2 regions of the Xanthomonas theicola genome follow, and region 2 is predicted to be linked to the other one. Evidence: riboswitches for the same ligand, from Rfam matches in the RefSeq annotation. Region 2 holds a riboswitch; the other holds the start of a gene.
What was found. A riboswitch is a leader RNA that binds a small molecule or an ion and turns the genes downstream of it on or off. The one in region 2 is predicted to bind cobalamin.

Region 1 (3,204 bases), 810 kb from region 2:
GCCAGGAACGCGTCGTACTCGGCGTCGCCGAGCTTGCCTGCCTTGTGCTGCGCGCGCGCCTGCCGCACCTGCGCGGTCTGCGGGAACGAGCCGATCGTGGTGGTTGGATAGGCCGGCAGCCGCAGCGCCGCCTGTTGCGCCTCGCGGCGCTGCGGATACGGCGACTGCCGGCGGCCTGCATCCTCGCCCAGCGCCGCCACCCGCCGCGCCACGTCGGGGCGATGCACGCGCGCGGACGCGCGCCGTGTCGCCAGCGCCTCGCGCGCCGCGTCCAGCTCGGCCTGCGCGTGCGGCAGTTCCTGCAGCGCATCGGCCAGCGTGCGCAGTTCCTGCAGCTTCTGTTTGGCGAAGGCCAGCCATGCGTACAGCTCGCGGTCCAACGCCTTTTCCTGTTCCAGGTCCACCGGCACGTGCAGCAGCGAGCACGATGGCGCCAGCCACAGGCGTTCGCGGCCGACATGCCCGGCCGCGTAGCGCGCCAGGGTCAGCGCGGTGTCCAGCGGCGTGCGCCACACGTTGCGGCCGTTGACCAGCCCGGCCGACAGCACGCGGTCGGCCGGCAACGCCTGCAGCACCGGGTCCAGCTGCGCCACGCCGCGCACCAGGTCCACGTGCAGGCCGTCGACCGGCAGCGCCGCCGCCAACTCCAGATTGTCGCCCAGTTCGCCGAAATACGTGGTCAGCAGCAGCTTCGGCCGCGGCGCCTGCGCCAGGAACGCGTAGGCGCGGCGGTAGGCGTCGCGCGCGGCGTCGTCCAGGTCCAGCACCAGCGCCGGCTCGTCGATCTGCACCCAACTGGCGCCGGCCGCGTCGAGCTGCTGCAGCAGCTCGGCGTAGACCGGCAGCAGGCCGTCCAACAGCGCCCAGCGATCGCTGCCGTCCACGGTCTTGGACAACAGCAGGAAGCTCACCGGCCCGATCAGCACCGGCCGCGTGGCGATGCCCAGCGCCTTGGCCTCCAGGAACTCGGCCAGCGGCTTGTCGCCGCGCAGGCGGAAATGCTGGCGCCGCGCCAGTTCCGGCACCAGGTAGTGGTAGTTGGTGTCGAACCACTTGGTCATTTCCAGCGCGTGCAGGTCCAGGCCGTCCTCCTGCGTGCCGCGCGCCATCGCGAAGTAGCCGGCCAGCGGATCGGCATCGGCCAGTGCGCGGTAGCGCTGCGGGATCGCGTCGAACAGGAACGCGGTGTCGAGCATCGCGTCGTACAGGCTGAAGTCGTTGCTGGGCGGCAGGTCCACCCCGGCCTCGACCTGCAGTCGCCAGTGCCGCTGGCGCAGCTGGCGCGCCGTGTCTTGCAGGCTTGCGCCGTCGGTGTCGCGGCGCCAGTAGCTTTCCAGCGCACGCTTGAGCTCGCGCCGCGCACCGATGCGCGGGAAGCCCAGGTTGGTCACGATCGTCATTTGCGTTTCCTCATTGCGTTCAAGGGCATTGAGGAACGAAGGAACCGCGCACCGTCCGCCCGTTTGCACGGGACGCCCGCCACGCCAGCGACCTCCGCCCCCGCGGGCGAGCCGGCGCCGCGCGGGCAGGCGGAAGCACGCAGCGCGGCGCACGGCCACGGCACGGCTTCCGGCCGCCTCCCCGCGGAAGCGCCAGGTCGAATCGGAAGACCACAGGTCCTCCGGCCGGGGCCGGTATTCGGGCTGATGGACGAGCGCACCATGCCGGCTGCGCGCCTACTGTCCGCCGCTTCCCAGGCCGGCATGCGCCGGCCCAGTGCCATTGACGGAGGTCGTTTCCATTCACCGCTGCGGGGCAGCTCCGGAATGGGCCAGGCGCTTGCGGCGCCTGGCCTTCACCGGATTCCCGTTTAAGTCCATCCCTTCATCCGAATGAAGCGATGGATACCTTCGGCCAGCGCACGATAGGCCGGATGCGGCGGTGGGTCAAGCCCACAGATGGTGATCCCGCCCGCACGGGCAGCACTTTTGCTGAAAATGCAGGGGCGCTTCGCTGGAAGACCGCAGGAGCACGTCGCCGCCGCGTTTGTCCCGCGCCATGCCGGGTTGCCGGTGCGCGCGCAGACGGAACCGCCCCGGGATACTTGGAATCTCCAACTGTTGAGAGGATGGCGTCATGAGCAAGCAGGCAGTGACGTATTGCCCGGACGTGCGGGAGCGGGCAGTTGGGCTGGTGCTGGAGCATCAAGGCGAGCACAGTTCGCCGTGGGCGGCGCTCGCGTCGATTGTCGGGAAGATCGGGAGGCCGTGCGCGGCGAGTGGGTCGAGGGGATCGCGCTGCTGCCACAGCCTCTCCGTGACGTGTCCCGACAGATCGCACAGGCGGGGGCGGCGTGTTCTCGCCTGCCCAAACTGCCCGGGCTTGGCCCGATCCTGCGCGCCACCCTGGCGGCTCGGCTTCCGGAGCTGGGCGCTGTGCATCCGCGCAAGATCGCCGCCCTGATCGGGCTGGCGCCGTTCAATCGCGCCAGCGGCCGCTGGCGCGGCCAACGCCGCATCCAGGGCGGGCGCGCCGACGTGCGCCAGGTGTTGTCCATGGCCACCTGGGCCTGGATCCGCGCCGGCTCCCCGCTGTCCCACACCTATGCGCGCCTCACCGCCGCAGGCAAGCCCGCCAAGGTCGCCATCGTCGCTGCATGCACAAATACCTGCGCTGGCTCAAGGCCATCGCACGCGATCAGGCTCCTTACGACTCTCCTGCGATCGCCTCTGCATGACAGTTGACTCCCACAAGTGCATGACCCCTGTAGGAGCGGTTTCAACCGCGAACAGGCCTTGCCGATAGATTCTGTCGCGATTGAAACCGCTCCTACAAAAAAGCGCCCGGCAGGTGCCGGGCGCTGGAGTCGAACTGCGTGCGGCTCGGCGGCCTATTTCCCGATCCAGCCTTCCAGCAGGTCGGAAAACTCGTCGGCGTGCTCTTCCTCCTGGGCCAGGATCTGCTCCAGGATGCGCTTGGTGGTGGTGTCCTTGTCGCCGACGAAGTTGATCATCTCGCGGTAGCTGTCGATGGCGATGCGCTCGGCGATCAGGTTTTCCTTGACCATGTCGCGCAGGTCCTCGCCTTCCTTGTACTCGGCGTGCGAGCGCGCGGTCAGGGTGTCGGGATTGAGGTCCGGTTCGCCGCCCAACTGCACGATGCGCTCGGCCAGCTTGTGCGCGTGTTCCTGCTCCTGCTGCGCGTGCTCCAGGAACTCGGCCTTGACCGAGTCGGCAAGCATGCCCGAGGCCATGAAATAGTGGC
Region 2 (3,204 bases):
GACTCAAGTCGCTCCCACAGCATCGCAGCAACTGTAAATGCCTGAGTTGGGAATGCGCTTGCGTTCCCGACAGCCGAGCGCTGTAGCGACGTTGGCTGGCCCACAGGATGCGTATTGGTGCTCGTGTGGAGGGCTGCGCCGTGTGGCGCAGCCCTTCCCAGCTCAGCGTGCCGCCGGCGCGTAGCGCAGGGCCAGCGCGTACTCGCGGCCGGGCTGGTTGTACCAGTTCACGGTCTGGTAGTCGCGGTCGAACACGTTGCTGGCCTTGGCCTGCAGCGTCCAGTCCGCCGCGAACGCGTATTCCACGCGCAGGTCCAGCGTGCCGTAGCCGGCCACGCGCACGCTGTTGGCCGCGTCGTCGTAGCGGTGGCCGCTGCCGAACGCGGTCACGCCGAGCTTGACTGCGCCGAAGCCGCGGTCCACGTCCAGCCGCGCGGTGTTGTGCGCGCGCCGCGCCAGCCAGTTGTCGCGGTTGCCGCCATCGCTGCGGTTGCGCGGATCGGTGTGGCTCAGCTGCGCCGACAGTTCCCAGCCGGCCAGCGCGGCGTAGCCGGTCAGCTCGGCGCCGCGGATGCGTGCTTGGTCCACGTTGACCGGCAGGAAGGTGGCGGCGTCGTAGGAGATCAGGTCCTCGACGCGGTTCTCGTACACGTTGAAGGTCCAGTTCCAGGCGTCGGCGTACTGCGCCACGCCCAGGTTGCCGCTCTTGGACTGCTCGGGCTTCAGCTGCGGGTTGCCGGAGAACGGGAAGTACAGGTCGTTGAAGGTCGGCGCCTTGAACCCGGTGCCGACGCTGGCGGTGAGTTTGAAACCGCCCTCCAGCGCCAGGCCCCAGCCGAGGCTGCCGGTGGTGTGCTGGCCGAACTGCTCGTTGTCGTCGCTGCGCACGCTGGCCTGCACCTGCTGCGTGCCGATGCGGCCCTGGTACTCGGCGAACACGCCGGTATTGTCGCGCCGGTCGACGTCGAAGGCGGTGGTGCCGCTGACCTCCTCGCGCTGCCAGTCGGCGCCGGCGCTGAGCAGATGGCCGTCGGCCAAGCCGAAGTCGCCCTGTAGCGATGCGGTGTCGCGGCGGCTGTCGAACGTGCTGACGAAACTGCGCGCGCTGCTGCCGGGGGCGCGGTAGTCGCTGTCGGCCTGGTCGGCGTTGCGGCCGAGCTGGGCGGCCACGTGCACGCGCTCGGACGGGGTCCAGTCGAGCTTGCCGCCGAACACCTGCTGGGTATTGTCGGCCTCGTTGCCGGCGAACAGCGCGTCGCCGTCGTATTCGTTGCGGCTGTCGATGTTCAGCGCCTGCCCCTCGATGCGCAGGGTGTCGCTCAGCGCATAGCCGCCGCGCGCGCCGAGCGAGGCGTTGCGGTAGCCGTCGCGGTCCGGCTGGTCGACGAAGCAGCCGGCCAACAGCGTGGCCGAGCCGTTGCAGGCGTTGATGCCGTCGCTGTCTTGATAGCCGGCCTGCACCGCCAGCCAGCCGCGTTCGCCGCGGTTGCTGAAGCCGGCGCTGGCTTCGCGCAGGCCGTTGCTGCCGGCGCCCAGGTGCAGGTTCTGCTGCAGGCCCCGCCCGCCGCGGCGGGTGAAGATCTGGATCACGCCGCCGATCGCATCGGAGCCGTACAGACTCGAGCGCGGGCCGCGCACGATCTCGATGCGCTCGATCTGGCTCAACGGCAGGTCCTGGAACGCGGCCAGGCCGGCGCTGGCCGAGCCGATGCGCACGCCGTCCACCAGCACCAGCACGTGGTCCGACTCGCTGCCGCGCAGGCTCAGCGTGGTCAGCTTGCCCAGCCCGCCCTGGTTGGAGACGCCGATGCCGGCGCGGCCCTGCAGCAGCTGCGCCAGCGACGTCGCCTGGCTGCGCTCGATCTCGGCGCGGTCGATGACCTGCGCCGGGACCACGCTGTCCTCCACCGAGATCTGGGTGCGGGTGGCGGTGACCAGGACCTGGTCCAGGTCGGCGGCGGCATCGGCGGCGAGCGCCAGCGAGGGCAGGGACAGGACGGACGCGATCGCGACCGAAAGCAGGCGGGACGGCATGGGGCAACTCCGGCGCGCCGATGCGCGCTGTGACGGCGAAGGAGTCGCGAACGGAAGGTGCGAGCGGACGGCGCCAGACGCGGCGCGGCACGCCGCGACGCCCTCCGCATCGCAACCAGTGGACTGCAAGGCCGGTCTCCGGGCTGGCGATCTGGGAGTCAACTCCCGGCTGCGACGCCTTCCCATGCCAGGCACAGTGGCGCAAGTCGTCAGCGCGGATCGCTTACCGTTGCGGGGGCAGCGCCGGCCTTGTCGCAAGACGCACCGGCTTCCCGTTTCAACCTTGCAGGCCGGGGCCGGCAGGTCACCTTGAAGCGGCGAGATTGTACGCGATCGCCGCGGTCGCGCGCGGATCAGTCGGCGTCGCGCTCGCCGGCGTGGCGATCGGCGTCGCGTTCGTCCCCGTGTTCGGCGTCGAACGCATCGCCGCCGGACGCGTCGTCCGCATAGGGCATGTCGCTGCGGTCGCCGTCGCGGTCGAAGTGGGTGGTGGCCACCGGTCCGGCCACCGGCAGGCCGCGCTGTGCGGGCAACTGCGCCGCGGCCGTCTCCAGTTCGCCGAGCAGTTGCATGCGCCGCGCCTCGGGCAGTTCCTGCCAGTGGCAGCCGGTCAGCGCGCCTTCCAGCGAGTACAGCAGATTGAGGCTGGGCTTGAAGCCGGCGCGCCTGACCTTCAGGAACGCGCCCACCGCGCCGGCCGCGGCCAGGTCCTGCTGCGTGCGCAGGCCGACCTGGCGCAGCCAGGCCGCGCTCTTGGGGCCGATGTTGCGCAGCTTGTCGGTGCTCATCGCGGGCTCATCCGCAGTGCCTCGACGTAGACCCGGGCGATCGCCTCCAGGCCGTGCTGGTCATCCTCGTCGAAGCGCGCCAGGTCCGGACTGTCCAGGTCGAACACGCCGACCAACGTGCCATCGCGCAGCAGCGGCACCACCAGTTCCGAGCGCGACGCCGCATCGCAGGCGATATGCCCGGGAAAGGCCTCGACATCGGCGATGCGCTGGGTCTGGCCGCTACTGGCGGCGGCGCCGCACACGCCCTTGTGCAGCGGAATGCGCACGCAGGCGGGCAGGCCCTGGAATGGCCCCACCACCAGTTCCTTGCCGTCGTATAGATAGAAGCCGACCCAGTTCAGCCGCGGCAGCGCGTGGTACACCAATGCCGCCAGGTTGG

Region 1: linked by a shared signal. The riboswitch ahead of metE (5-methyltetrahydropteroyltriglutamate--homocysteine S-methyltransferase) and the one ahead of btuB (TonB-dependent vitamin B12 receptor) in region 2 are both predicted to bind cobalamin.

The regions. Positions count from the first base shown of each region.
Region 1 is NZ_CP049017.1:4,615,042-4,618,245, forward strand. Features, by position in the region: gene metE (5-methyltetrahydropteroyltriglutamate--homocysteine S-methyltransferase) at 1-1,400, opposite strand, end outside; cobalamin riboswitch at 1,613-1,868, opposite strand; gene G4Q83_RS21510 (transposase) at 2,262-2,684, shown strand; gene G4Q83_RS21515 (ferritin-like domain-containing protein) at 2,831-3,204, opposite strand, start outside.
Region 2 is NZ_CP049017.1:676,401-679,604, forward strand. Features, by position in the region: gene btuB (TonB-dependent vitamin B12 receptor) at 163-2,034, opposite strand; cobalamin riboswitch at 2,147-2,361, opposite strand; gene G4Q83_RS02975 (TfoX/Sxy family protein) at 2,388-2,822, opposite strand; gene G4Q83_RS02980 (GAF domain-containing protein) at 2,819-3,204, opposite strand, start outside.